DNA from 3 places in the Streptomyces sp. NPDC014734 genome. Region 3 is predicted to be linked to each of the others. Evidence: riboswitches for the same ligand, from Rfam matches in the RefSeq annotation. Region 3 holds a riboswitch; each other region holds the start of a gene.
What was found. A riboswitch is a leader RNA that binds a small molecule or an ion and turns the genes downstream of it on or off. The one in region 3 is predicted to bind cobalamin.
Positions count from the first base shown of each region.

Region 1: linked by a shared signal. The riboswitch ahead of ACF1CT_RS33075 (CoA-acylating methylmalonate-semialdehyde dehydrogenase) and the one ahead of ACF1CT_RS02475 (ribonucleoside-diphosphate reductase subunit alpha) in region 3 are both predicted to bind cobalamin.
Region 2: linked by a shared signal. The riboswitch ahead of ACF1CT_RS17810 (ABC transporter substrate-binding protein) and the one ahead of ACF1CT_RS02475 (ribonucleoside-diphosphate reductase subunit alpha) in region 3 are both predicted to bind cobalamin.

Region 1 is NZ_JBIBYN010000030.1:29,838-39,352, forward strand. Features, by position in the region: gene mmsB (3-hydroxyisobutyrate dehydrogenase) at 1-325, opposite strand, end outside; gene ACF1CT_RS33065 (enoyl-CoA hydratase/isomerase family protein) at 322-1,389, opposite strand; gene ACF1CT_RS33070 (acyl-CoA dehydrogenase family protein) at 1,386-2,540, opposite strand; gene ACF1CT_RS33075 (CoA-acylating methylmalonate-semialdehyde dehydrogenase) at 2,537-4,036, opposite strand; cobalamin riboswitch at 4,259-4,437, opposite strand; gene ACF1CT_RS33080 (ECF transporter S component) at 4,573-5,400, opposite strand; gene ACF1CT_RS33085 (ABC transporter ATP-binding protein) at 5,397-7,058, opposite strand; gene ACF1CT_RS33090 (energy-coupling factor transporter transmembrane component T) at 7,055-8,236, opposite strand; gene ACF1CT_RS33095 (hypothetical protein) at 8,242-9,171, opposite strand; gene ACF1CT_RS33100 (prenyltransferase/squalene oxidase repeat-containing protein) at 9,168-9,515, opposite strand, start outside.
Region 2 is NZ_JBIBYN010000010.1:32,334-41,848, reverse strand. Features, by position in the region: gene ACF1CT_RS17820 (ABC transporter ATP-binding protein) at 1-593, opposite strand, end outside; gene ACF1CT_RS17815 (FecCD family ABC transporter permease) at 590-1,693, opposite strand; gene ACF1CT_RS17810 (ABC transporter substrate-binding protein) at 1,705-2,751, opposite strand; cobalamin riboswitch at 2,782-2,968, opposite strand; gene ACF1CT_RS17805 (alpha/beta hydrolase) at 3,201-4,343, shown strand; gene ACF1CT_RS17800 (sensor histidine kinase) at 4,396-5,634, shown strand; gene ACF1CT_RS17795 (response regulator) at 5,606-6,301, shown strand; gene ACF1CT_RS17790 (hypothetical protein) at 6,486-6,848, shown strand; gene ACF1CT_RS17785 (MarR family winged helix-turn-helix transcriptional regulator) at 6,989-7,537, opposite strand; gene ACF1CT_RS17780 (ATP-binding cassette domain-containing protein) at 7,762-9,515, shown strand, end outside.
Region 3 is NZ_JBIBYN010000001.1:564,074-573,588, forward strand. Features, by position in the region: gene ACF1CT_RS02455 (sugar ABC transporter substrate-binding protein) at 1-1,259, opposite strand, end outside; gene ACF1CT_RS02460 (GntR family transcriptional regulator) at 1,539-2,303, shown strand; gene ACF1CT_RS02465 (DUF3311 domain-containing protein) at 2,644-2,898, shown strand; gene mctP (monocarboxylate uptake permease MctP) at 2,895-4,523, shown strand; cobalamin riboswitch at 4,691-4,819, shown strand; gene ACF1CT_RS02475 (ribonucleoside-diphosphate reductase subunit alpha) at 4,960-7,368, shown strand; gene ACF1CT_RS02480 (ribonucleotide-diphosphate reductase subunit beta) at 7,368-8,399, shown strand; gene ACF1CT_RS02485 (hypothetical protein) at 8,422-8,634, opposite strand; gene ACF1CT_RS02490 (GlxA family transcriptional regulator) at 8,716-9,515, shown strand, end outside.

The sequences.
Region 1 (9,515 bases), on a different contig from region 3:
CGTGGGCGCTGCGCGCGTCGGCCACGTCGATGGTCGAGCAGTCGATGAACAGGGTGCCCGGCCGGGCGGCGGCCAGCAGACCCTCCTCCCGGTAGAGGCCGAGGACGTGCCGTCCGGCCGGCAGCATCGTGATCACCACGTCCGCCGCTGCCGCGACCTGCGTCGACGATCCGGCGGCCTCCACACCGGTCCCGGCCGCCGCGGTGAGGACCTCGGGCATCAGGTCGTGGCCGAGGACCCGGTGCCCGGCCCCGACGAGGTTCGCGGCCATCGGGCCGCCCATGTGCCCGAGGCCGATGAATCCGATCGTGCGCCGGCTGTTCACCACGGCACCTCCTGTGTGGTTGTGGCCAGTTGGAGTTCGCCCCCGGCGGGCGGGGCGAAGTAGCGCGCCACGTCCGTGTCGGTGACCTCGGCAAGAGCGGCCGGTGCCCAGCGGGGACTGCGGTCCTTGTCGATGACCTGGGCCCGGATGCCCTCGGCCAGGTCGTGCGAGGCGAGTGCGGCGGTGGAGATCCGGTACTCCTGCTCCAGGACACGTTCCAGCGGACCGAGCCGCCGGGCACGGCGCAGCGCGGCGAGCGTGACTTTCGACGCGGTGGGCGACTTCGCCACCAGGGTGTCCGCCGTCGCGTCGGCGACGCCCGGTCCATGGCCACGAAGCCGGGCGACGATCTCCTCGACCGTGTCGGCGCCGTAGCAGGCGTCGATCCAGGGCCGACGGCCCGCCAGTTCACCCGGCGGCGCCGGGCGGACGCAGCGCCGGAGCGCGTCCCGGACCGGGCGCGTGGCGAGGTCGTCCAGCAGTCGGGGCAGGTCGCCGGAGGGGACGAAGTGGTCGGCGAGTCCGCACAGCAGCGCGTCGCCCGCGCCGATCCGCGCGCCGGTCAGCGCCAGGTGGGTGCCGAGTTCACCGGGTGCGAGGGCCAGCAGATAGGTGCCGCCCACGTCGGGGACGAAGCCGATGCCGGTCTCCGGCATCGCGATCCGGGAGCGCTCGGTGACGATGCGGACGCTGCCGTGCGCGGAGACACCGACACCGCCGCCCATCACGATCCCGTCCATCACCGCGATGTACGGCTTCGGGTAGCGCGCGATACGGGCGTTGAGCCGGTATTCGTCCCGCCAGAAGCCGGCGGAGGCCGTGCCCCCGGCGCGCGCGTCCTCGTAGATGGAGCGGATGTCGCCGCCCGCGCACAGGCCCCGTTCGCCCGCGCCCGTGATGATCACGGTCTCCACGGCCGGATCGTTCTCCCAGGCGGTCAGCGCCTCGTCGATACGCCGGACCATGGCGTGCGTCAGCGCGTTGAGCGCCGCCGGCCGGTTGAGCGTGAGGTGGGCCGCGCGCCCCTCGGTACGGAGCAGCACGTGTTCCTCGGCGGCGGTCACCGGAACGCCTCCGTCAGTCCACGGGCCACGATGACGCGCATGATCTCGTTGGTTCCTTCCAGGATCTGGTGGACGCGAAGGTCACGGACGATCTTCTCGATGCCGTACTCGGTCACGTAGCCGTATCCGCCGTGGAGCTGGAGGGCCCGGTCGGCGACGGCGTAGCCGGTGTCGGTGGCGAAGCGTTTGGCCATCGCGCACAGTTGCGGGGACCCCGGATCGGCGCGGTCCAGGGCCTCGGCCGCCTGGTGGACGAGGGCGCGGGCGGCGGCGAGTTCCGTCGCCATGTCGGCGAGGCGGAACTGCAGGGCCTGCGCGTCGAGGAGCCGGGCGCCGAACGCCTCCCTGCCGGCGAGGTACGCGAGGCTCTTGCTGAGGGCACTGCGGGCACCGCCCAGGGAACAGGCGGCGATTCCGAGCCGGCCGCCGTTCAGGCCGCTCATGGCGATCCGGAAGCCGTCGCCCGTCCGGCCGAGCCTCCGGTCCGCGGGCAACCGGACGCCGTCCAGGATCACCTGGCGGGTGGGCTGGGCGTTCCAGCCCATCTTCTTCTCGTTCGGCCCGAAGGACAGGCCGGGGTCGTCCCGGTCCACGACGAACGCCGAGATGCCGCCGGGCCCCTCTCCGCCGGTGCGTGCCATGACGATGTACAGCTGGGAGGCGCCCGCCCCGGAGATGAACTGCTTCACTCCGGTCAGTACGTAGTCGTCGCCGTCCCGCACCGCGCGGGTGCCGAGCGCGCCGGCGTCCGATCCCGCGCCCGGTTCGGTGAGGCAGTAGCTTCCCAGGTCGTCCATGGCGCACAGGCGTGGCAGCCATCGTGCCCGCTGGCTCTCGTCGCCGTAGGTGTCGATCATCCAGGCGACCATGTTGTGGATGGAGAGGTAGCCGGCGATGGAGGGGCAGCCGGAGGCGAGGGCCTCGAAGACGAGGACTCCGTCGGCGCGTGCGAGGCCGCTGCCTCCCGCTTCCTCGCGCACGTAGACACCGCCGAGTCCGAGCCCGGCGGCCTTGCGCAGCACGTCGAGCGGGAAGTGCTTGTCCTGATCCCACTGGAGGGCGTGCGGGGCCAGGTGGTCCTGCGCGAAGTCGAGGGTCGTCTCCACCAGGGCCTGTTGGTCTTCGGTGAGGGTGGTGGTCATGGCGCTCATCCCATGGTCGGGAGGGTGAAGCTCGCGCCTTCCCTGACGCCCGAGGGCCAGCGCGAGGTGACGGTCTTGGTACGGGTGTAGAAGCGGATGGCGTCCGGGCCGTGCTGGTTCAGGTCGCCGAATCCGGACTGCTTCCAGCCGCCGAAGGTGTGGTAGGCGACGGGGACGGGGATCGGGACGTTGACGCCGACCATGCCGGTGTTCACCCGGCGGGTGAAATCGCGGGCGGTGTCACCGTCCCTCGTGAAGATCGCGACACCGTTTCCGTAGGGGTGCTCGCTGGGCAGGCGCAGCGCCTCCTCGTAGTCGGCGGCACGCACCACGCACAGGACGGGACCGAAGATCTCCTCCCGGTAGATCCGCATCCGCGAGGTGACACGGTCGAAGAGGGACGCTCCCGCGAAGAAGCCCTCCTCGTGGCCGGGCAGGGAGAAGTCCCGTCCGTCGACGACGAGTTCGGCGCCCTCGGTGACACCGATGTCCACGTACCGGCGGACCCTGTCGACGGCGTCCCGGCTGACCAGGGGGCCGAAGTCGGCCTCCGGGTCGTCGCAGCGGCCGATCCGGAGCGCGGCGATGCGTTCCCCGAGCGCGGCGACGAGCCGGTCGGCCGTCTCCTGCCCGACGGGCACGGCCACGGAGATCGCCATGCAGCGCTCTCCGGCCGATCCGTATCCGGCGCCGATGAGTGCGTCGACGGCCTGGTCCAGGTCGGCGTCCGGCATCACGATCATGTGGTTCTTGGCACCGCCGAAACACTGCGCCCGCTTGCCGTGCGCGGCGGCGGTGGCGTAGATGTGCGCGGCGACGGGAGTGGAGCCGACGAAACCGAGCGCGCCCACCCTGGGGTCCTCCAGGAGGGTGTCGACAGCTTCCTTGCCGCCGTTGACGACGTTCAGGACGCCGGGCGGCAGGCCTGCCTCCAGGAACAGTTCGGCAAGCCGCAGCGGTACGGACGGGTCCCGTTCCGACGGTTTGAGGATGAAGGCGTTCCCGCACGCGAGAGCGGGTGCCGCCTTCCACAGCGGAATCATCGCGGGGAAGTTGAACGGTGTGATTCCGGCGACCACACCGATCGGGGAGCGCAAGGAGTGCACATCGATGCCGGTGCCCGCGTTGTCCGTGAACTCGCCCTTGAGGAGATGGGGAATTCCGGCGGCGAACTCGACGACGTCCAGACCGCGTTGGATGTCGCCGTGCGCGTCGGCGACGGTCTTGCCGTGTTCCGACGACAGCAGGCGGGCCAAGGAATCGCGTTCCGCCTCCACCAGCCGGAGGAAACGCAACAGGACGCGGGCACGCCGCTGCGGGTTCCATTGCCCCCAGTCCTGCTGCGCGGCGGTCGCGTCGGCGATCGCCGTCTCGGTGTCGGCGCGGCCGGCGAGCGGCACGCGGGCCCGGACGGTGCCGGTGTTGGGGTCGTACACGTCGCCGAAGAGGCCGGACGTGCCGGTGGTGTGTTTGCCACCGATGAAATGGGTGAGTTCACGGACCATGGTTGCCTGCTCTCGTCAGGTGAGATCCGGGGATGGCACGGCGGGCCGCAGCCGGGCACACGGAGGTGTGTCCTGCCGGGACAGCCGTGGGACAGCGAGCTACGGGGCCGGGGCCCCGGAGGTCTACGAGCGCGCGACGGGTCGCCTGCGCTCCGCCGGATCACCAGGGTCGTGGTCGGGGGTACGGACCGGTGCCATGCGTGTCTGCTCCATCCTCGTGGAAAACACGGAACATTCCGCGGCCGGTATCCTGACTCCCGGATCTCCGCGTACCGCCCGCCTTCCCGGCAGACCTCGCCAGTGGCGTGTGGATGGCAGCACACTCCCCGGTCACAGTGGCGGGACCGTGCCGGATTCACACCGGCTTCCCTGCACCGCGGACCTAGTCCCCCGAAGATATAGTTGGACGTCCTAGTAAGTCCACCCCGCCACTCGAAGTGCCGTGGAGAACAAGGTGCGTCCACGCCCGCGACGGAGGCCCGCCTGCCGGTCGGCCCTCGGTCGCGCCCCGGGGACACGGCTGCCGGGGACGGGCGTCAGTCCTCCCCGCCGGGTCCCTTGGGGAGCGAGGGCGCGAAACGCACCGGGGCCCGGAAGCGGGCGCGGCGGGCGGCGCGGCGGAAGGTGGTGAGTACGGCCGGGCCGGCCAGCGTGATGCAGACGAAGTTGGTGACCGCGCGCCCGGTGTCCCAGCCGAGCGAGGTGGCGAGGTCGAAGGCAAGGTACCGGTGCCACTGCTCCGTGAACGGCAGGCCCGGAAGGTAGGCGATGGAGCTGTTCGGGTCGAGGGAGAACGGCCAGAAGGAGAGATTCAGCAGGAACCCGAAGAGGTAGCCCGAGACCGATCCGTAGGCGGCGAGCATCAGGACCTCCCGGCGGCCGGTGGCGCGGGGCAGGAATCCGGCGAGCATGCCCACGAAGGCGCAGCCGAACATCTGGTACGGCATCCACGGTCCGACGCCGCCCGTGATCAGCGCGGAGGTGAAGAGCGAGGTGCAGCCGAGGGTGAAGCCGAAGCCCGGCCCGTAGACGCGCCCGGCCAGGACCAGGACGAAGAAGACCGTTTCGATGCCGGCCGTTCCGGCGCCCAGGGGGCGCAGTGCCGCGTTGACGGCGGACAGCACGCCGAGCATGGCCAGGGCCTTGGAGTTGATGCCGCCCTCGGCCATCTCGGAGAGCACCACGCAGAGCACGAGGACCAGGAGGACGCCGAAGATGAGCGTGGGGGTGTAGTTCGAGCCGAACGTTCCGGGCGCGACGACGAAGGGCCAGAAGAACGCCACCACTCCGACGAGGGCGGCCAGGGCGATGACCAGCGAGGCCCGTGGGCCGATCCGGATGGCCGTCGCGCCACCGGCGCTCATGACCGGTCCTCGCCGTCGCCGGACGCGGTGTCGTGCGCGTCGAGTGCCGAGGTCGCCTGGTCGACGGTGAGGAAGGGCAGCGGTGCCAGGATCTTGGCGGTCTGCGGTGCGAACACCGGTGAGGCGACGATGACTTCGCGGGTGGGGCCGTCCGCGACGATGTCGCCCTCGGCCATGACGACGACCCGGTCGGCCGTCCGTGCCACGAACTCGACGTCGTGCGTGGAGATGACGACGGTGCGGCCTTCCGCGGCGAGGGCGAAGACGATCTCCGTGAGCTCCGCCTTGGCCCGGTAGTCGAGCCCGCGTGTCGGTTCGTCGAGGAGCAGGACCCGAGGCGTCGCGGTGAGCTGGATCGCGAGGACGAGGGCCAGCTTCTGCCCTTCGGACAGGTCACGGGGGTGGGTCGCGTCGTCGATGCCCGGGGCGAGGCGGTCGAGGATCTCGCGCGCCCCGGGACTCTCGCTCCCGTCGGCCGACTCGCTGTCGGCCTGCCGCAGTTCCTGCTCGACGCTCTCCAGGTAGAGCAGGTCGCACGGGGTCTGCGGAACGAGCCCGACGAGCCGCCGCGCCGCCGCCGCGGGCAGGGTGCGCGGATCGCGCGGCGCTCCCTCGCCGGTGACGCGCACGCGCCCGGCCCCGCGCGGGCCGGATCCCTGCAACGCCCACAGCAGGGAGGACTTTCCCGAACCGTTGCGCCCCATGAGCGCCGTGATCTCGCCACCGCGCAGGCCGAGGTCGGCCTCGCGGACGGCGGGGACGCCGTGATAGCTGACGGTGATGCCGTGCGCGTCCAGAAGCACCGTCCCCGCCGCCGGAACGGGACGTACCGGTGCGGGCGTGACACCGGCCAGCGCGCGACGGAGCGGGGCGGCGGCACGGCGGGCGTCGCGGACGGACAGCGGCAACGGGTGCCAGTCCGCGGCGCGCGCGAGTTCGACGATCGGCGGGGCGATGGAGGACGACCTGAGGATCTCGGCGGGGGGCCCGTGCACGACGCGCCCGCCGCCCGGGAGGTGGACCACGCGGTCGGCGTACTGGACGACGCGTTCGAGGCGGTGCTCGGCCATCAGGACGGTGACGCCGAGGTCGTGGACGAGGCGGGTCACGGCGGCGAGGACCTCGTCCGCGGCGGTCGGGTCCAGGGCGGAGGTGGGCTCGTCGAGAACGAGGACACGGGGGTGCGCGGTGAGGACGGAGCCGATGGCCACGCGCTGTTGCTGGCCGCCGGAGAGTTCGTGCAGGGCGCGGTGGCGGAGGTCGGCCAGACCCAGCAGATCGAGGGTCTCTTCGACGCGCTTGCGCATGACCGTCGGAGCGATGGCCAACTGCTCCATCGTGTAGGCGAGTTCTTCCTCGACGGTGTCGGTGACGAAGCCGTCGAGCGGGTCCTGCCCGACCACACCGACCACGTCCGCGAGCTCCCGGGGCGGATGGGTGGCGGTGTCCCTGCCGTCGACGGTGACGCGGCCGTGGAGTGTGCCGCCGGTGAAATGGGGCACGAGCCCGTTGACGGCGCCCAGGAGCGTGGACTTGCCGACGCCGGTGTGACCGACGACGAGGCAGAGCTCGCCCTCCTCGACGGTGAGGTCGACCTCGCGCAGCGCGGGTTCGGCCGCGTCGTCGTAGTGGACGGTGACCTGGTCGAAAGTGATCACGTGGCCTCGGCTTTCTCGGTGCGCCGCGGAGGCACGACGGGGTGGAGCGGGGTCGGCGGCGGCGCCAGGAACCCGGCGGTCCCGGCCAGCAGGATCGCGAGGACCGGCACCCACGGCAGCGAGGGCCAACTGAGCGGATAGATGGAGGGGTTGAGCTCGGCCGCGTTGTAGCCCACGTTGCCGAACAGCAGGACGGCGGAGAGCACGCCCACTCCGGCGACAGCCCATTCGGGAAGCAGCCACGGGTCGGGCCGGTACGTGGTGCGAGAGACCCTGCGTCCCCCCAGACGCAGACCCGCCACGCACAGCACGGCTCCCGCCGCCATCGCCGGGAACCCGAGGAACGTGGGTGTGGTCGCGTCGAGGAGTCCGTACACCCCGGCGCACAGACCGCACATCCCGAGGAGCATCAGCGCCCCGGTCGCCCGGCGGGAACGGCGGGTCGCGCCGCCCGCTCTGCCGTAGCCCCGGGAATCCATTCCGGCGGCCAGCCGCAGAGAACGTTCGAGGGCGTCCTCCAGGACGGGGACGACGATGCCGCGCAGTGCCTTGAGACCTCTGCTCCGCCCGGCCCGCAGTCTGCGGGCACGGGCGACTCGTTGCACACTCTGCACGAGTTGGGGGGCGACGCTGATGGCGACGGTGACGGCGACCCCGAGTTCGTGGAGGGCGCCGGGCAGAACCCTGAGGGCCCGTTTGGGATTGGCGAGGGTGTTGGCGGCCCCGACGCAGCACAGCATGCAGGCAAGCCGCAGCCCGTCGGTGGCGGCCGAGAGCAGGGCCTCCAACGAGACGGGTCCGCCGAGCCGGATGCCCGCGTACCAGTCGGGGGTGGCGATGTGCGGGAGCGAGAAGAGGAAGTGGTCGTGCGGGCCGATGCCGGTGGCGAAGACGGTCCGGAAGACCACCCGGATCGCGACGACGGTGAGGGCGAGGTAGAGGTAGTAGGTGAAGCCTCGCGCCCAGGGAGCGTCGGTGCGGCGCGCGGTGACGACGTAGCCGAGAACGGCGAGCACGAGGAACAGGAGCAGGGGGTTGTTGGTGCGGCTGACGGCGGTGGCCAGGGCCAGCGCCCAGATCCACCAGGCGACCGGGTGAAGCGTTCTCGGCAGGCGACGGCCGCCCGTGTCCGGAGCGTGTCCGGCCACGGGTGTCGTCACGGGCGTGGTGCGCGGCACCGCGGCTACTCCGTGCGGCGCCGGCGCCTGGCCGCGAACACGGCCGCCCCACCGACGAGCACGATCAGCGAGCCGCCCACCACCACCGGCAGGACCGACCCCGCGTCGACCTTCGCGTCGCCGGCCGGGGCCGCGTCGACGACCTCGGTTCCGGCGCCCGGCGCACCCTCGGCAGGACCGTCCGCGGCGGTCGGGGAAGGGCTCGGCGATCCCGGCTCCGTCCCGCTCGGCGACGGAGTGCCGGACGGCTTCGCCGAGGCGGAGGCCGAGGCGGACTTCGACGGCGAGGGCTCCTTCCGCCCGGGCGCCCTCGGGCCCGTGTCGGTGCCCGGCGACAGCTCAGGAGCCCGTTCCGTCGATACCGGCTCGCCCACCCCGCCCTTCGGCTCGGCGTTGTGGGCGCGCAGTTGGTCGGGGGTGAGCGCGGGCCTGCCCCTGGTGCCGCCGATGTCGGTTCCGCCGAAGATCCACAGGTCGACACTGCCGGGCTTCGGCTTGTAGAGCATGGCGCCGAGCTGGCTGTACTCCCAGTCGTTCGCACCGGGGTCGGCGTGCCAGTACGACCAGTAGGCGGAAGCGGGTGGCGTCAGGACGCAGTCGTCCTGCTGGGGCGTCGGGTACTGCTTGCCGCCCCGGTGTCCGCTGTATCCGATGCGGCAGATGAAGGCGGGGCCGTCGTGCCCGGTGCCGGTGGTGCGCCAACCGCCCTGGTTGAGCAGTTCGTAGCCGGTCGTGGGTGTGGTCCCGCAGGAGCGGTAGACCGGGCCGCCCCAGTGGCTGAAGTCGACGGCGAGAACGACTCCGGAGGTGGTGGTGCACCGGCCCATGGACTGCGGATCCGCCGCCGCTGATGGTGCGCCGGCGATCGGCGCGGCGGTCGCCAGCAGGAGGGCGGCTGCCGCCCGTACGGTCCTGCGCCAGCCGGTGGTACTCATATCCGTCCCCCTGCGGCCGGCCGGCGGCGGGCCACGACGACCACCCGCCACCCGGCACCGACGAGCACGGCCGCGAGGCCGAGGAGCGCGCCGATCCGCGTGCCGGTCGAGGCCAGCGCTCCTCCGCCGGAGCCGCCCGTGCCGGTGTCGACGATGCCTCCCGTCCCTCCCGCCGTGTCCCCGGGGGTGATGATGGGCGGGGTGGTGGCGCCGGGGGTGGGCGTGGGCTGCGGTGTGGTGCCGGTCAGGCCGCGCTCCAGCGTGCCGAACGAGATCCCGGTCGCCCCGCCGACCGCCTGGGTGGAGGCGCGCAGATCGGATCCGCGCTGTCCCTCCTTCGCCAC
Region 2 (9,515 bases), on a different contig from region 3:
AGGTCGTGGAGCGCGACCAGGACGGTGGCGGGGAGCTCGCGCAGGACGCCGAGGACGTCGAGCTGATGACGTATGTCCAGGTGGTTGGTCGGTTCGTCGAGAACGAGCAGGGCGGGCTGCTGTGCGAGGGCGCGGGCGATGAGCACACGCTGGCGCTCGCCGCCGGAGAGCCGGTCGAAGGGGCGGTCGGCCAGCGCCGTCGCGTCCACGGCTGCCAGCGCCGATTCGATCAGACGGGCGTCCTCGGCCGTGTCACCGGTGAACAGGCTCTTGTGCGGGGTGCGTCCCATGGCCACGACCTCCCGTACGGAGAGGTCGAAACCGGCGGCCGACTCCTGCACCACCGCGGCGAGCGTCCGCGCCAGTGTGCGCACGGGCAGCGACCAGGCGTCCGCGCCGTCGACCCGCACCTGGCCGGTGTCGGGCCGCAGGACGCGGTAGACGGCCCGCAGGAGGCTGGACTTGCCGCTGCCGTTGGGGCCGACCAGTCCGATCACCTCGCCGGGCCCTGCGTGCAGCGAGACATCGCGGACGAGGCGGTGCGCGCCCGCGGTCAGCGTGACGCCGTCGACGGCGAGTTCGGTTGCGTTCATGCCACTGCTCCATCGGCGTGTCGTCGGGCGTCACGGCGCATGAGCCAGAGGAAGAAGGGCCCGCCGCACAGCGCCGTCAGCACTCCGACCGGGATCTCCATCGGCGCGGCGACTGTGCGGGCGGCGATGTCGGCCCAGATCAGGAAGACGGCTCCGGCCAGTGCGGCCGTGGGCAGCACACGACGGTGATCGCCGCCGACGAAGAGACGCACGATGTGCGGCAGCATCAGCCCGACGAAACCGATCGGCCCGGCCGCCGCGACCAGGATTCCCGTGACGAGGGACAGCAGGATGAACATGCGGGCCCGGAAACGGGCCACGTCGAGCCCCATCGTCGTGGCGGCCTCCTCGCCCGCCAGCAGCAGGTTCAGGTTCCGCGACTGCACCAGGAGGACGGCGATGCCGACCAGCAGGGCCGCGCTGGGCAACCACAGCGTGCCCCAGTCCACGCCGCCGAGGCCGCCGAGCGTCCAGGCGAGGACGGCACGCGCCTCGTGGCCCCGGCCGGCGGTCAGCAACAGCAGATCCGTCACCGCGGTGAGCATCGCGGCGATCGCCACACCGGACAGCACGAGCCGTACCGAGGTGATCCGTCCACCGGTGCGGGCGGTCGCGTAGACCACCAGCAGCGAGCCCAGCGCGCCGACGAACGCGGCGGCCGACAGCGATGCCGGCCCCGCCGCACCCACCCCGAGGACGATCACCGAGACCGCGCCGAGGGACGCGCCGGAGGACACCCCCAGCAGGTACGGCTCGGCGAGCGGGTTACGGATCAGGGCCTGCATGGCGGTACCCACCACGGCCAGCCCGGCCCCGGTCACGGCGCCGAGCAGCACCCGCGGCGCCCGCACGGTCAGGACGATCGTCTCCCGGGCGCGCGACCAGGTCGGCTCCGAGCGGTCGACGCCCAGCGCGTGCGTGATGATGCCCCACACGTCACCGGGCGGCACGTGCACCGAGCCGATGGCCAGCCCGGCCGTGACGGAGAGCAGCAGGAGCACCGCGAGGACGGACAGCGTGACGGCGAGGGCGGCCCGACCCGACCGGGTTCCGCGACGCGTGCGCGATTCGGCCGCGGCCGCGGCCGGGCCGTCCTCCACGGATGTCCGCGTCACCGGAAACGCTCGGGGTGCAGCCCGCGGGCCAGGCCGTCGACCGCGTAGGCCGACCGGATGCCGACCAGCGTGTCGGTCAGCGGCAGCACCACGAACCGTTCGTTCCTCACGGCCGGGACGTCGGCGAGCGCCGGCTGCGAGAGGAGGAACTTCTTCTTCTGCTCGACGGTGCCGGATCCCGCGTAGTCGTAGATGGCGATGACCTCGGGCTTGCGGGCCACCACCTGCTCCCAGGAGACGTCCCCGAAGACGTCGTCCAGGTCCCCGAAGACGTTCCTGCCGCCGGCCAGGCGGATCAGCTCGCTGCCCAGGCCCTTGCCGCCCGCGGTGAACGCCGTCTTGTCGCCGCTGTCGTACACGAAGACGGGCACCGCGGGGGCGTTCTTGACGGCGGTGGCGGCCTTGTCGACGCGTCCGCGGAGTTCGGTCACCAGCTTGTCGGCGCGGTCCGGTATGCCGAAGACGCTGCCGACGGTACGGATCTCCTCGTAGGTGTCCCGCATCGTCACGGGCTTGTTCTTGGCGCAGTACTCGCGGTTGAGGTAGGTGTCGATGCCCGCGTCGGCGAACGCCTTGCGGGAACGGCCCTCGTTCTCGGCGAACGCGCTGCCGTAGCCGCCGTAGACGAAGTCCGGCTCCGCGTCCAGGATCGACTCGAACGACGGCTCCTTGCGTGCCAGCTCGGGGATCGCCTCGAAGTCCTTCCTCAGCTCGGGCAGGACGGCGGAGTCGGGGAACGCGGTGCCGACCATGCGGTCCTTGAGCCCCAGGGCGAGCATCAGCTCCGCCGGGTGCTGGTGGATGGTGACGACGCGTGCGGGCGGCTTGTCGTACGTCGTCTTCACACCGCAGTTGTCGACGGTGACCGGGAAACCCCGGGCCGTCGCCCGCGCGGCGGCCTTCCGGTCCTCGGGGGAGTCCTCGCCCGCCCCGCAGCCCGCGGCGAGCAGGACGGTGGACAGGGCGGCAGCCGCGGCGGCGGCGCGCAGCGCACGACGGCGGGCGGGCGGGCAGACGGGGCGGCGGGGAATGCCGAAATACACGTAGAGCCTCCTGGGGAGTCCGCGCTCCCTCACAACGGGCCCGCGACAGGGCAGTGTCCTGACTCCCGGATCGACGTTCCTCCCGCCCTCCCGCGCCGCGCGCGGTGGCATGCCGAAGGGGTGCACTCCCCGGTCACAGTGGCGGGACCGTGCCGGATTTGCACCGGCTTCCTGTGGTCCGTCGCGGCGATGACCTGCCGATATTACGTTTCCTTGAGGTTGCGGCACAAAGGCGGCCGGTGTGAGTGATCGCACCCCGGCGGCCGGATCCGTCTCCGCGCCCTTCGCGGTGCGAGCCGGCGCACCGGATCGCACCGCCGGTGAGACGGCGAACGGGCATCCGGACGGCCCCGGCGTCAACACGGGGTTCCCGGCTGTCTCACATCCGACGTAAAGAGGCGGAAAAGCGGGTAAACCTTTGCGGCGTGTGCGGCATCCTCCCTGGCGTGATGAGCCTGACGGGGACACCCTTCTTCCTGGCCACGGTCGCCCTGGCCCTGGTCACCGTGCTGCTTCCGCTGTTGCTCTGGGGCCGGGTGGGCGGACCCGCCGTCGTGCGCGGTGCGGCGCGCCTGGTGATGGTCGTCCTCGCGCAGGCGGCGGCCGTGCTGAGCGTCTTCGTGATGGTCAACAACGCCAACGGCCTCTACGACAGCTGGGCCGACCTGCTCGGCACCGGACACCACGTCGTCGCCGCCCCGGACCTGGGGAGCGACGGACTCGGCACCGACAAGCGGCTGGCGGACCAGCCGAGGACCGTCCAGCACTTCGGCCCGACGCACGACGCCCGGATGGGCCGGGGCGTCCGCGTGACCCAGTTGCGCGGCCCGGTGTCGGGCGTGCGCGGCGAGGTGTACGTATGGCTCCCGCCGCAGTACGACCGGCCGTCCTTCCGGCACCGGAAGTTCCCCGTGGTCGAGCTCCTCGGCGGTTTTCCCGGATCGGCGAAGGCGTGGTTCGTCAGCCTGCGGGTGCAGTCGCAGCTGGAGGCCGGAATGCGGAGCGGGAGGATCGCCCCGTTCATCCTCGTGGAGCCGCGGACCAACCTGCTGGCGGGCAAGGACACCGGGTGCGCCAACGTGCCGGGCGTCGTCGACGCCGAGTCCTGGCTCAGCGTGGACGTCCGGCAGATGGTGACCGACACCTTCCGCGCGCAGAGCCGCGCGAGCGGCTGGGCGGTGGCGGGGTACTCGGCGGGCGCGCACTGCGCCGTGAAGATGGCACTCGCCCACCCGGACCGGTACCGGGCCGCGGTCGGCCTCTCCGGCTACAACGACCCGGCCGCCGAACGGGCCTCCCTCACGGCCCGGACCCCGCATCTGCGGAGGGTCAACAACCCGCTGTGGATCCTGCGCCACGCCACCACCCCGCCACGCGTCTCGCTCTACCTCTCGGGCTCCCGCGACGACGGCTACCGCGACGGCCTCGCGCTCCGGCGCGCGGCGGTGCTCCCGACACACGTGGTGGTGGCCGGAGTGAGCGGGCCGCACACCACGGGACTCTGGGAGCGTCAGGTGCCGCAGGTCTTCCGCTGGCTCACGGCCGAACTCTCCCCCCACAGGGGCCGGGTCCCTCCCGCCAAGGGCGTCTGACCGCGGGACGCCACACGATGCCCGGCGCGGCCGTCCACCCTACGGTGGTGGCATGGCGGTGATCAGCGGATGGAGGCGGCGGGACCGGGGCCGCAACGGCGTGCTGGACGCGCTGGGCGTGGTGGCACTGTTCGTGCTGTCCATCGTTGCCGCCTCGGTCGTGCCGCACGAGCACTACTTCTCCCTGCGCTGGTCCGCAGTGGTACTGGCGGCAGTGGGCTGTGCCGCGCTGCTGTGGCGTCGCCGTCACCCGATCGGCGTACTGGTCGTCGCGGTCGGCTGCGGAGTGGTGTTCCAGGTGTTCGGGTTCCGCGAGAGTCCGCTGGTGATCAGCCCGGTCCTGGTGTCGGTCTACACCGTCGCCGTGCTCACCGACCGGCGTGCCACCTGGACCGCGGCTTCGCTTTCGGCCGCCGTTCTGGTGGGAGCGGCGGTGATCTGCGATCCCCGCTCCTGGCTGGCTCCCGACAACGCGGCGATGCTGGCGTGGACCGCCCTGCCGGCGGCCGTGGGGGACGGGGTGCGCTCGCGCCGCGCCTACGTCGCCGCCGTGGAGGAACGGGCGGAGCACGCGGAGCGGACGCGCGAGCAGGAGGCGCAACAGCGGGTGGCGGCCGAGCGGGTGCGGATCGCACGCGAGCTGCACGACATCGTCGCGCACCACATCGCCCTGATCAACGCTCAGGCCGGGGTGGCCGTCCACCTGGTGGAACGGCGGCCGGAGCGGATCCTCGCCGCACTGGAGGACATCCGGGACACCAGCCGGTCGGCGCTCGACGAACTACGGGTGACCGTGGGCCTGCTGCGACAGTCCGGCGACCCGGTGGCGCCACGCGATCCCATGCCGGGCCTCGCGCGCGTACCGGCGCTCCTGGCGTCGTTCGAACGCGCCGGTCTGACCGTGAGCCATACCCGGCGGGGCACCGCGGAACCGCTGGCCCCGGCGGTCGATCTGGCCGCGTACCGCATCGTGCAGGAGGCCCTGACCAACGTGCACAAGCACGCCGGGGCCGACCACGCCCGGCTGTTCCTGCACTACCGCCCCGAGCGGCTGACGATCACCGTCGAGGACGACGGACGCACCGGCGGGAACCACACCCGTCCGGGGACCGGGCACGGGCTGATCGGGATGCGCGAGAGGGCCTCCACGGTCGGCGGCCGGCTGTACGCGGGAGCGCGCCCGGAGGGCGGCTTCACCGTGACGGCCCACCTGCCCCTGCGTCCCGGTCAGGCCATGGGCGAACCACCGAGGAGAGACGGGCATGACGATTCGCGTACTGCTTGCCGATGACCAGGCCCTGCTGCGGGGCACCTTCAGGATGCTGTTCGACTCCACGGACGACATGGAGACGGTGGGGGAGGCCTCCAACGGGCAGGAGGCGCTGGAGCTGGCGCGCGCGGAGCGCCCCGACGTGGTCCTGATGGACATCCGCATGCCGGAGATGGACGGCCTCGACGCCACGCGGCACATCAGCGAGTCCGCGGACCTCGCCGGGGTGAAGGTGCTCGTCCTGACGACCTTCGAGGACGACGAGCACGTCGCCGAGGCCCTGCGTGCCGGTGCGAGCGGCTTCCTCGGAAAGGGGGCCCGGCCCGAGGAACTCCTCGACGCCGTACGCACCGTCGCGTCCGGGGAGGCCCTGCTGTCGCCCTCGGCGACGCGGTCGCTGATCGGGCGTTTCCTCGCACAGCCGGACCCCTGCCCGGCGGGCGTGCACGAGCGGCTGGGGTGCCTGACGCCGCGCGAGCGCGACGTGGTCGGGCTGGCGGCACTCGGGCTGTCGAACGAGGAGATCGCGGAACGGCTGTTCGTCAGTCCGCTGACCGCCAAGACCCACGTCAACCGCGCCATGACGAAGCTGGCGGCCCGCGACCGGGCCCAGCTCGTCGTCATCGCCTACCAGTGCGGACTGGTCAGCCCGGCGGCGGAGTCGGGCTCGTCGCAGGCGCCCCTGTAGGTGCCGACGCGGTACGGACGTGCCGGCGCGGTCGTAGGCGGCGGGAACGGATACCGCGGTCGTGGTAGCCGGGAATCGCTGCGGGGGGACGACGCGCCGGGGGCCGTGCCGGGGCGAAGGTGGGAGGGCGAACGGAGGTTTCGCCATGAACGAGTCCCGCCGCCTCACCCGAAGGGCGTGTCCCATGTTCACTGCGACCGAGAACCACAGCACGATCGGTGAACGACCGGCCGACGCGCGCCCCCGCACGTCCCCCGCAGCCGAGGAGACGGTCACGAGGGGAACCCACCCGGCCACGCGTTCCACCCACCGGGCCGCCGACGACTGCCGTACGGTCCTGCCCGCGCACCTGTCCCTGCTGCGCCGAGCGCTTGCCGAGAGCACCGGCCGGAACCGGGGGGCGGACCAGGACACGGGCGACCGCGCGGCGGCCTGCCGCCAGCGTCCCGCCCGCACGGCCGGGACCGCACAGCTCACGCTGGCCCAGTGGGTCAGCCGGACCGCGAGGATAGGGGACGGGGGCGACGCGCGGGTGACGGCGGGATGAGGCCGGGCGGAGCGGCGACCGGCCCCGCTCCCGGGCCGGTCGCGCCCACCACGGCCGCCGTCGCGCCGAGCCCCTCCGGGACGCCGGGCGCGGCGACCGCGGCCACCGGTGCGACCACCGGGCGCGATGGGCGGCCCCGCTCACACGGCGCCCGGTTCCGGCCCCTCGTCCGCCACGTCGCCGCGACGTGGACCGGGACCGGCGGGCGTGCCGCCCTCCGCGGGCGCCCCGTGCCGCAGGGCGGCGACCGAGTCGGCGACCTTCTGGCACATCTCCGCGAACAGGGCCCGCTCGCCGGGCGAGAGCGCCCCCGCGGCGGCGTCGGCGTTCTCCCGGCGGCCCCACGCGGCCTGGGTCAGGAAGGTATGTCCCTTCGGCGTCAGTGAGGTCGTCTGCTCCCTCCGGTCCTCGCCGTGGGCCGTCTGGCGGACCAGTTCGAGGTCCTTCAGGACACGCAACGCCTTCGACGCGGTCTGCCGCGACACGCCCAGGGCGTCGCTGAGCCGTGAGGGGCTCATGGCGCCACGGATGCGCAGCGTCTCCAGGACGTCGTACTGCTGCCAGTTGATGTGCTCGGGGTTGGTCGCGGTGCGGCGGGCGACCAGCACGCACTGCAGATGCGACAGCGCGTCCTCCAGCGCGGACGGCGGGTCGGGGCGCTGGGGGCGGGCGGTGCGCGCGTCCGTCATCGGTGACCCTTCTCCGGGCCGATGGCGGCGGACGGAACGGTTCCTGCTCCCGCGACTCCGTACCCCGCACCACCGGCATGGTTTCTTTGCGGAAATAATACACCTCGAACCATGCGGGGTGCGTGGCGCATGGGAAGGCGGCGAGGGGAATTGGTTTCCGTATGGAAATAAAATGCCGTAAGGTGGCGACGGCAAGGTACGGGTGACGGGAGAAGGGGCCCAGTGTGCCGGGTCGGGAGAACACGCGTTTCGGCGGCGACATCGTGCTCGGTGGCGTCCGCGAGAACAACCTCAAGAACATCTCGCTCACCATCCCCAAGGGGAAGCTCACCGTCTTCACCGGCGTATCGGGCTCGGGGAAGTCCTCGGTCGTCTTCTCCACGCTCGCGGTGGAGTCCCGGCGCCAGTTGAACGAGACGTTCCCCTCGTACGTACGCAACCGGCTCGCCCGGTACGAGCGGCCGCGCGCCGAGGTGATGGAGAACCTGTCGACCGCGATCGTGGTCGACCAGAAGCCGGTCGGGGGCAACTCGCGGTCGACCGTCGGCACCATGACCGAGGTCCACCCCGTTCTGCGGGTGCTGTTCTCACGGCACGGAACACCGAGCGCCGGACCGTCGAACCGGTACTCCTTCAACGATCCGCACGGCATGTGCCGGACCTGCGAAGGGCTGGGCCGCACCACCACCGTGGACCTGGAACGGCTGCTCGACGAGAACAGGACGCTGAACGAGGGCGCCATCGCCTTCCCCTCGTTCGCGGTCGGCACCGCCACGTGGCAGCTGTACGCGGAATCGGGTCTCTTCGACCCCGACACGCCGTTGGCCCGCTTCACCGACGAGCAGCGCGAACTCTTCCTGTACGGCGGCGGATTCCGGGTCGACCGCCGCAGTCGGCACAGCGTCTACAAGAACGAGTACGAGGGGGTCGTCACCCGCTTCACCCGCCGCTACCTCAAGCGCGACGCGCAGACCCTGAGCGAACGGGACCGGGAGGCCGTGGCCCGGGTCGTCACCGAGGGACCCTGCCCGGGCTGCGGAGGCGCCCGGCTCAACGAGGCGGCCCGGCGCTCCAGGATCGGGGCGCACACCATCGCCGACTGCGCGGCCATGGAGATCGGCGAACTCGTCGAGGTGCTCGCCGCCGTCGACGACCCCGTCGCCGAGCCGGTGGCAGCGGCGGCCCTCGCGGTACTGCGCCGCATCGAGGCAGTGGGCCTGGGCTACCTCAGCCTGGACCGTGAGACCTCCACCCTGTCGGGCGGCGAGGGCCAGCGACTGAAGATCGTGCGCCATCTCGGCAGCAGCCTCACCGACGTGACGTACATCTTCGACGAGCCCAGCGTCGGGCTGCACCCCCGCGACGTGCGCCGACTCAACGAACTGCTCCTGGCGCTGCGCGACAAGGGCAACACGGTCCTCGTCGTCGAGCACGACCGGGACGTCATCGGCATCGCCGACCACGTCGTGGACATGGGACCGGGAGCCGGCACCCACGGGGGCGAAGTCGTCTTCGAAGGAACCGTCGACGCACTGCGCGCCTCCGGAACCCGTACGGGCCGGTGCCTGAGCGCCGTGCCCGGTGCCGAACGGGAGCGGCGCACCCCCACCGGCGCGTTCACCGTCACCGGGGCGGACCTGCACAACCTCAGGAACGTCACCGTCGACATCCCCACCGGTGTGCTCACCGCCGTCACCGGCGTCGCCGGATCGGGCAAGACCACTCTGGTCTCCGGAGTCCTCGCCGCCCGACGGCCCGAGGCGATCGTCGTCGACCAGTCGGCGATCGGCATCTCGTCGCGTTCCACACCGGCCACGCACATGGGCATCATGGACACCGTCCGCAGGCTGTTCGCCCGGGCCAACGAGGTCGACGCGGGCATGTTCAGCTTCAACTCCACCGGCGGCTGCCCCGCGTGCAAGGGGCGGGGTCTGATCGAGAACGATCTCGCGTTCCTGGACCCGGTCACCACGGTCTG
Region 3 (9,515 bases):
GCCTTCTTGGTGGCGTCGGCGACGGAGGTGCCCTTGAGGATCTCCAGGAGCATCTTCTCCAGGGTCTCCTCCTTCTCGATCGAGGCCCAGCCCGGCGCGATCGGGGTGAACCAGGCGTCCGGCACCGCGTTGGCGATGGGGGCCGTCTCCGGCTTGCTCTTCAGCGGCTCAAGCTGCTTCTCGTTGTTCGGAAGGATGTTCTTCGCCGCGAGGACCTCCATGGACTTCGCGTTGGTGAAGAGCGAGATCCACTCCTCGCCGAGGTCCTGGTTCTTCGACTTGGAGATGGTCGCCAGGTCGGAGCCGCCGATGAAGGACGGGAGCGCCTTGCCGTTCGGGCCGGGCATACCGGCCGTGCCGATCTTGCCCTCCAGCTTCGGGTTGCCGTTCTCGCCCGTGGTGACGCTGCCGGCCTCCCACGCCTGGCCGTAGATGACCGCGGCCTTCTCGTTGGCCATGACGTTGGCGTGGTCCTGCTCGTCCTTCGTCTGGTCGGCCTTGTTGTACTTCTTGACCAGATCGACGAAGTGGGTCAGGCCCTGCTGCGCCTCGGGCGTGGAGAGGGAGGCCTTCCACTCCTTGCTGCCCTCGTCGTACTTGGCGATCTGGCCACCGTAGGCGGCGACGTAGGACATCGCGGCGTACCAGTAGCGGCCCGGGTAGTACAGGGAGGAGGCGCGCTTGTCCTTCTTGGCGAGCTCGGCCGCGACCTTGTCCATGCCCTTGAGGAACTCGTCCTCGGTCTGCGGGAGGGCGTCGCTGCCGGTGCCGGCCTTCAGCATGTCCTTGTTGTAGACGGCGACGCGGGCGCTGGCGTAGTAAGGAACGCAGTAGAGCTTGCCCTCGTAGGAGCAGGTGTCCTTGAGGCCCTTGATCCAGGTGTCGGAGTTCTCGTACTTCTTGGCGTCGATCTCGCCGAGCGCACCATTGAGGATGTACTGCATGGTCTCGGTGTTGCCGAGTTCGACAACGTCCGGGAACTTGTCGCCGCCCAGCGCGGTGTCAAGCTTCTTGACCTTGTCGCCCCACTGCTGGTACTGGACATCGACCTTGACGTTGGGGTACTTCTTGTTGAACTCGGCATTGACGTCCTTGACCAGTTCCGGCCAGGTGGTCCGGGCCTCGCCCATGAGCCAGACGGTCAGGTTGTCCTTGCGGTCCTTCGGGTCCTTCGACGATGCCTTGTCGTCGGAACCACACGCCGCGATCGACACCAACATGCCCGCGACGCCGATCGCCGCGATGAGCTTGCGCTTCACGCCAAACCCTCCTCAGGGATGCTGCAACCCCGCCCACCGCGAAGACATTCGACGAGTACTGCTGGGGCTGGACCTGGTCTTTAATGGTTTAGACCAGTACCGGGAGCTTGGCCTAGACCTTTAGGGGTGTCAAGGGTGTATAAGAAGTGCACTCGCGTCCGTTATAGGACCGACACCTAAGGGAGGGCGACGAGCCGTGACCGGACCGTGCCACCATGTGAGCCGCGACAGACGGAGGAGCCGGTGACGGCAGCAACGCAGCAGTCGGGAAGGCGGGCCATGGGCGCCGGCGGGGGCAGTTCGGAGAACGAGACGGGCGCGGCCACACGCACGGCGCGCGTCCCGAAGTACTACCGGCTGAAGCGACATCTCCTCGACATGACGGACACCATGCCGCCGGGCACCCCCGTGCCGCCGGAACGAACCCTGGCAGCCGAGTTCGACACCTCGCGCACGACCGTGCGCCAGGCGCTCCAGGAACTCGTCGTCGAGGGCCGGCTGGAACGCATCCAGGGCAAGGGCACCTTCGTCGCCAAGCCGAAGGTCTCGCAGGCGCTCCAGCTCACCTCGTACACCGAGGACATGCGCGCCCAGGGACTGGAACCGACGTCCCAGCTACTGGACATCGGTTACGTCACGGCCGACGACATGCTCGCCGGTCTGCTCGACATCTCGTCCGGCGGCCGGGTGCTGCGGATCGAGCGGCTGCGGCTCGCCAGCGGCGAGCCCATGGCGATCGAGACCACACACCTTTCGGCCAAACGCTTTCCGGCGCTGCGCCGTTCGCTGGTGAAGTACACCTCGCTCTACACCGCGCTGTCCGAGGTGTACGACGTGCGGCTGGCCGAGGCCGAGGAGACCATCGAGACCTCTCTCGCCACCCCGCGCGAGGCCGGGCTGCTCGGTACGGACGTGGGCCTGCCGATGCTGATGCTCTCCCGCCACTCGCTGGACGGACGGGGCGAGCCCGTGGAATGGGTGCGCTCGGTCTACCGCGGCGACCGGTACAAGTTCGTGGCGCGCCTGAAGCGGCCGACCGACTGATCTCCGGCCCGGACGGGGCACCGGCCCCGCCACCCGCGCGGAATCGATCGGCCGGATGCCCCACCGGGCCCGGCAGGGCATCCGGCCGATCGATTCCGGCCACCCCTTCCCCGTCGCACCAGCACCCCGTCCGCCCCCGTGGAACGCTGTTCCCCACGGGGGCGTTCCGTGTGTCCGGGACGAACGAACTCCCGTACGCCTGACCGGATTTCGCATATGTGTACCCGCCCGCGTGGCCGTTTCCGGACCGCAACGCGGCCGGGGGTGACGGTGACCGGAAACCTCCCCTAGATTTCCTGCGCGTCACAGCAGGTGATCAGCGAGGGGACGGAGTCGCCGCATGTCAGCAGGGCCGGAAGGAAAGCCGCCCACCATCACACCGGTACGGGTCGTCATCGCCCTGTGCCTCGTCGCACCGTTCGTCGCGATGCTCTGGGTGAGTTCGTACGCGAAGGTGGACCCCACCTTCATCGGCGTTCCGTTCTTCTACTGGTACCAGATGCTCTGGGTACTGATCTCCACCGCGCTCACCGCGACCGCGCACACGCTGTGGCGGCGTGACCAGCGCGCCCGCAAGGGGGGTGCGTCGGCGTGAAGGACGGCGTGAACGGCGTCGCGCTCGGCGTCTTCGTCTTCTTCTTCCTGGCCGTCACGGTCATGGGCTTCCTGGCGGCGCGCTGGCGCAAGGCCGAGAACGAGGCGAGTCTCGACGAATGGGGCCTGGGCGGACGGTCGTTCGGCACCTGGGTCACCTGGTTCCTGCTCGGCGGCGACCTGTACACGGCGTACACCTTCGTCGCCGTCCCCGCGGCGATCTACGCGGCCGGCGCGTCCGGCTTCTTCGCCGTGCCGTACACGATCCTGGTGTACCCGCTGATCTTCACCTTCCTGCCCCGGCTGTGGTCGGTCTCGCACCGGCACGGGTACGTGACCACCTCGGACTTCGTGCGCGGCCGGTTCGGTTCGAAGGGCCTGTCGCTGGCGGTCGCCGTCACCGGCATCCTCGCCACCATGCCGTACATCGCGCTGCAACTCGTCGGCATCCAGGCGGTGCTGGACGTGATGGGCGTCGGCGGCGGCGAGAACACCCACTGGTTCGTCAAGGACCTGCCGCTGCTGATCGCCTTCGCGGTGCTCGCCGCGTACACCTACTCGTCCGGCCTGCGGGCGCCCGCGCTGATCGCGTTCGTCAAGGACGGGCTGATCTACCTGGTCATCGCCGTGGCGATCATCTACATCCCGATCAAGCTGGGCGGCTTCCACGACATCTTCGCCGCCGCGCAGGAGAAGTTCGCCGGGCCGCCGGGAGGGAAGCCGACCGGTGCCCTGGCCCCCGGCGCGGGCAGCCAGTGGGGCTACGCCACCCTGGCGCTGGGCTCGGCGCTGGCGCTCTTCATGTACCCGCACTCGATCACGGCGACGCTCTCCAGCCGCAGCCGCGACGTGATCCGGCGCAACACCACGATCCTGCCGCTGTACTCGCTGATGCTCGGGCTGCTGGCGCTGCTCGGTTTCATGGCGATCGCCGCCGGGATCGAGGTGGACAACGGGCAGCTGGCCATTCCGCAGCTTTTCGAGAACATGTTCCCCGACTGGTTCGCGGGGGTGGCGTTCGCCGCCATCGGGATCGGCGCGCTGGTGCCCGCGGCGATCATGTCGATCGCGGCGGCGAACCTCTTCACCCGCAACATCTACAAGGACTTCCTGAAGCCGGACGCGACTCCCGAGCAGGAGACCAAGGTCTCCAAGCTTGTGTCGTTGCTGGTGAAGGTCGGGGCGCTGGCCTTCGTCCTCACCATGGACAAGACGGTCGCGATCAACTTCCAGCTGCTCGGCGGGATCTGGATCCTCCAGACGATGCCCGCCCTCGTCGGCGGCCTGTTCACCCGCTGGTTCCACCGCTGGGCACTGCTCGCGGGCTGGGCGGTCGGCATGGTGTACGGCACGCTGGCCGCGTACGGAGTGGCGTCGCCCACCCAGAAGCACTTCGGCGGCTCCTCCGAGAAGATCCCCGGCATCGGTGAGATCGGTTACATCGGCCTCACCGCGTTCGTGCTGAACGTGATCGTGACGGTGGTGCTGACGTTCGTCCTGAACACGGTGAAGGCGCCCGCCGGAACGGACGAGACGTCACCGGCCGACTACACGGCCGACGCGGGCGACCCGGGTGTCCGGGCGGAGCCGGCGCCGGTCACCGCGGGAGTTCCGGACGGTCGCTGACCGCCCCTTCCCGGCCCCCGGACGGCCCGTCCCCGCCCCTTCGAAAGGGGGCGGGTGGCGGGCCGTCCGCCGCCCGGCACGAGGCCCGCAGGGCGCCTCCTGCGGGCCCGGCACACGGAGGCCGACACAACATCTGGGGGCTGCCTCATCGGGCGGCCCCCACATGTATGCTCATCCTCGCTGTCGTCGCAGGGGAATCCGGTGCGAATCCGGAACTGTCCCGCAACGGTGTGTTCAGTGCGCTTTTGCGCACCCCCGACGAAGTCCGACGACCTGCCGACAGCGCACCCGGCTCGACCGATCCGGGTGCCAGACGTCCGGGCCTCGCGGATGGGCCGGTGGACGCCGTACGCAGTGCCGCCCGCCCAGGGCTCCGTGCTGCCCGGCTGCCCCGTTCCCCCGCCCTGGCCCCGAGCCGAGCGAGGGAGAGCACCACGTGACCATCGCGCCAGCCGATCCGGCCTCAGTCGCCGCGTCCGTAGCGGCCGAGTCCGAGGGAACCGCACAGGACGGACCGGGCACCGCGCTGCTGCGGACCCTGACCGACCTCACCGTCGACCTTCCCGACGCCGACCCCGGACGGGTGGCCGCCGCCGCGCTGCGGGGCCGCAGCGCCCGGGCGGACGAGGCCGAGCTGCGGTCGCTGGCCACCGAGGCCGCCGCGGGACTCATCTCCGAGGACCCCGCCTACTCCCGGCTCGCCGCCCGGCTGCTCACCCGCACCATCGCGGACGAGGCGGCGGGCCAGGGCGCTGTCTCCTTCTCCGCCTCCGTCGCCGTCGGTCACCGCGAGGGCCTGATCGCCGACCGCACCGCCGCGTTCGTCGCGGCCCACACGGCGACCCTGGACGCCCTCGTCGAACGCGCCCTCGTCGACGGCGCCGACGACAGGTTCGGCTACTTCGGCCTGCGGACCCTGCACAGTCGCTACCTGCTGCGCCACCCGCACACCCGCCAGGTCATCGAGACCCCGCAGCACTTCATGCTGCGGGTGGCGTCCGGGCTCGCCGAGGACGACTCGCCGCAGGCCGTGGACGACGTCGCGGCGCTGTACCGGCTGATGAGCCGGCTCGACTACCTGCCGTCCTCGCCGACCCTGTTCAACTCCGGCACCCGGCACCCGCAGATGTCCTCCTGCTACCTGCTGGACTCCCCGCTCGACGAGCTCGACTCGATCTACGACCGCTACCACCAGGTGGCGCGGCTCTCGAAGCACGCGGGCGGCATCGGCCTGCCGTACTCCCGCATCCGGGCCCGCGGCTCGCTGATCCGCGGCACCAACGGACACTCCAACGGCATCGTGCCGTTCCTGAAGACGCTCGACGCGTCCGTCGCCGCCGTCAACCAGGGCGGTCGCCGCAAGGGTGCCGCCGCGGTCTACCTGGAGACCTGGCACGCGGACATCGAGGAGTTCCTGGAGCTGCGCGACAACACGGGCGAGGACCAGCGGCGCACGCACAACCTCAACCTGGCGCACTGGATCCCCGACGAGTTCATGCGCCGGGTCGACGCGGACGGCGACTGGTCGCTGTTCTCCCCCTCCGACGTGCCCGAGCTCGTCGACCTGTGGGGCGACGCGTTCGACGCCGCGTACCGGGCCGCCGAGGCGAAGGGCCTGGCCCGCAAGACGATGCCGGCCCGTGAGCTGTACGGCCGGATGATGCGCACCCTCGCGCAGACCGGCCAGGGCTGGATGACGTTCAAGGACGCCGCCAACCGGACCGCCAACCAGACCGCCGAGCCGGGCCGCGTCGTCCACTCGTCGAACCTGTGCACCGAGATCCTCGAAGTCACCGACGACGGCGAGACGGCCGTCTGCAACCTGGGATCGGTCAACCTCGGCGCGTTCGTGGCCGACGGCGACATCGACTGGGAGCGGCTGGACGCCACCGTCCGCACCGCCGTGACCTTCCTGGACCGGGTCGTCGACATCAACTTCTACCCGACCGAGCAGGCCGGGCGTTCCAACGCCAAGTGGCGCCCGGTGGGCCTGGGTGCGATGGGCCTCCAGGACGTCTTCTTCCAGCTGCGGCTGCCGTTCGACTCCCCCGCGGCCCGCGCGCTGTCCACACGGATCGCCGAGCGGATCATGCTGGCCGCGTACGAGGCGTCCTGCGATCTCGCCGAGCGGTCGGGTCCGCTGCCCGCCTGGGAGCAGACGCGTGCCGCGCGCGGGGTGCTGCACCCGGACCACTACGACGCCGAGCTGAACTGGCCGGAGCGCTGGGACGCGCTGCGCGCCCGCGTCGCGAGGACCGGGATGCGCAACTCGCTGCTGCTGGCCATCGCGCCGACGGCGACGATCGCCTCGATCGCGGGTGTGTACGAGTGCATCGAGCCGCAGGTCTCCAACCTCTTCAAGCGCGAGACGCTCAGCGGCGAGTTCCTCCAGGTCAACGCCTATCTGGTGGAGGAGTTGAAGAAGCTCGGCGTGTGGGACGCGCGCACCCGTGAGGCGCTGCGCGAGGCGAGCGGCTCGGTGCAGGGCTTCGCCTGGATCCCCGAGGACGTGCGGGCCCTGTACCGCACCGCGTGGGAGATCCCGCAGCGCGGTCTGATCGACATGGCGGCGGCCCGTACGCCGTTCCTCGACCAGAGCCAGTCGCTGAACCTCTTCCTGGAGACGCCGACCATCGGCAAGCTCTCCTCCATGTACGCGTACGCCTGGAAGAAGGGGCTGAAGACGACGTACTACCTGCGGTCCCGCCCCGCCACCCGGATCGCCCGCGCGGCCTCCGGCACGGCCGCCGCCGCCGTCGTTCCCGCCCAGCAGGCGTCGGCGCCCGACGCGGACGCGATCGCCTGTTCCCTCGAAAACCCCGAGTCCTGCGAGGCCTGCCAGTAATGAGCTCCACCGAACACACCGCGAAGGCCGAGAAGAACCTGCTCGACCCGGGCTTCGAGCTGACCCTGCGCCCCATGCGCTACCCCGATTTCTACGAGCGCTACCGGGACGCGATCAAGAACACCTGGACGGTGGAGGAGGTCGATCTCCACTCGGACGTCGCCGACCTCGCGAAGCTGTCGCCGGGTGAGCAGCACATGATCGGGCGGCTCGTCGCCTTCTTCGCGACGGGTGACTCGATCGTCGCCAACAACCTGGTGCTCACGCTCTACAAGCACATCAACTCCCCCGAGGCGCGGCTGTACCTGAGCCGTCAGCTGTTCGAGGAGGCCGTGCACGTCCAGTTCTATCTGACGCTGCTCGACACCTACCTGCCCGATCCGGAGGACCGGGCGGCGGCGTTCGCGGCGGTCGAGAACATCCCGTCCATCCGCGAGAAGGCCGAGTTCTGCTTCAGGTGGATGGACTCGGTCGAGAAGATCGACCGGCTGGAGAGCAGGGCCGACCGCCGTCGCTTCCTCCTCAACCTCATCTGCTTCGCGGCGTGCATCGAGGGACTGTTCTTCTACGGCGCGTTCGCGTACGTCTACTGGTTCCGCTCGCGCGGCCTGCTGCACGGTCTCGCCACGGGCACCAACTGGGTGTTCCGCGACGAGACGATGCACATGAACTTCGCGTTCGAGGTCGTGGACACCGTCCGCAAGGAGGAGCCGGACCTCTTCGACGACGAGCTCCAGCAGCAGGTCACCGACATGCTGAAGGAGGCCGTGGAGGCGGAGCTGCAGTTCGGCCGCGACCTGTGCGGCGAGGGACTGCCCGGCATGAACACGGAGTCGATGCGGCAGTACCTGGAGTGCGTGGCCGACCAGCGCCTCACCCGGCTGGGCTTCCCCGCGGTCTACGGCTCCGAGAACCCGTTCTCGTTCATGGAGCTCCAGGGCGTGCAGGAGCTGACGAACTTCTTCGAGCGCCGGCCGTCCGCGTACCAGGTGGCGGTGGAGGGCTCGGTCGACCTGGACGAGGACTTCTGATCCACCGGGCGGGCCCGGTGGATCAGATCCGGGCCCAGCTCCTGACGTACGGGCGCCGCTCGGCCATGACCGGCCGGGCGGCGCCCTCCGTTTCCGGTGGCGCGTCCCCCCGTGCCCGTTCCGCCTCCAGCAGTTCGCGGGAGATGCGGCGCTCCCGGGCGAGGCCGAGGAGGGCGGGCAGCAGGGAGAGGACGACGAACGCGGACATGCCGAGAACATTCAGGAAGGTGTTCATGACCTCACTCTCGTCGGCGCCCGCACATTCCGGCAGTGGCAGGACTGCCACACAGCATCGATTTACTGCCACACTGGTCCGATGCTGAACAATGTCGCCACCCTGCTGCTGGACGAGGTCCACCCCTTCGAGCTCGGCGTGCTGTGCGAGATCTTCGGTCTCGACCGCAGCGAGGAGGGTCTGCCGGTCCACGACTTCGCCGTCGTCTCCGCCGAGGGCCCCACGCTGCGGACCCACGCCGGGTTCACCATCGGCACGCCGCACGGCCTCGACCGTCTGGAGGAGGCCGATCTCATCGCCGTACCGGCAGGCGGCAGCTACATCGAGCGGGAGTACCCCGAGGAGGTCCTCGACGCCCTGCGCCGGGCCGTGGGCCGGGGCGCACGCGTGCTGAGCGTCTGCTCCGGGGCGTACGTCCTCGGCGCGGCGGGGCTGCTGGACGACCGCCGCTGCACCACCCACTGGCGGCACGCCGACGAGCTGGCCCGCCGCTACCCGCGGGCCACCGTCGAGCCCGACGTGCTGTACGTGGACGACGGACCGGTCATCAGCTCGGCGGGCACCGCGGCCGGCATCGACGCCTGCCTGCATCTGGTCCGGCAGGCGTACGGCACCGACACCGCGAACGCGATCGCCCGCCGGATGGTGGTGCCGCCGCACCGGGACGGCGGACAGGCGCAGTACATCGAACGGCCGCTGCCGCGCACCCGGTGCGACACCGTGGGCGAGACGCTGGTGTGGATGGAACGCCACCTCGACCGGGAGATGACCGTCGAGCAGCTGGCGGCGCAGGCGCACATGTCGCCGCGCACCTTCGCCCGCCGCTTCCAGCAGGAGACGGGCACCACGCCGTACCGCTGGCTGCTGCGTCAGCGGGTGCT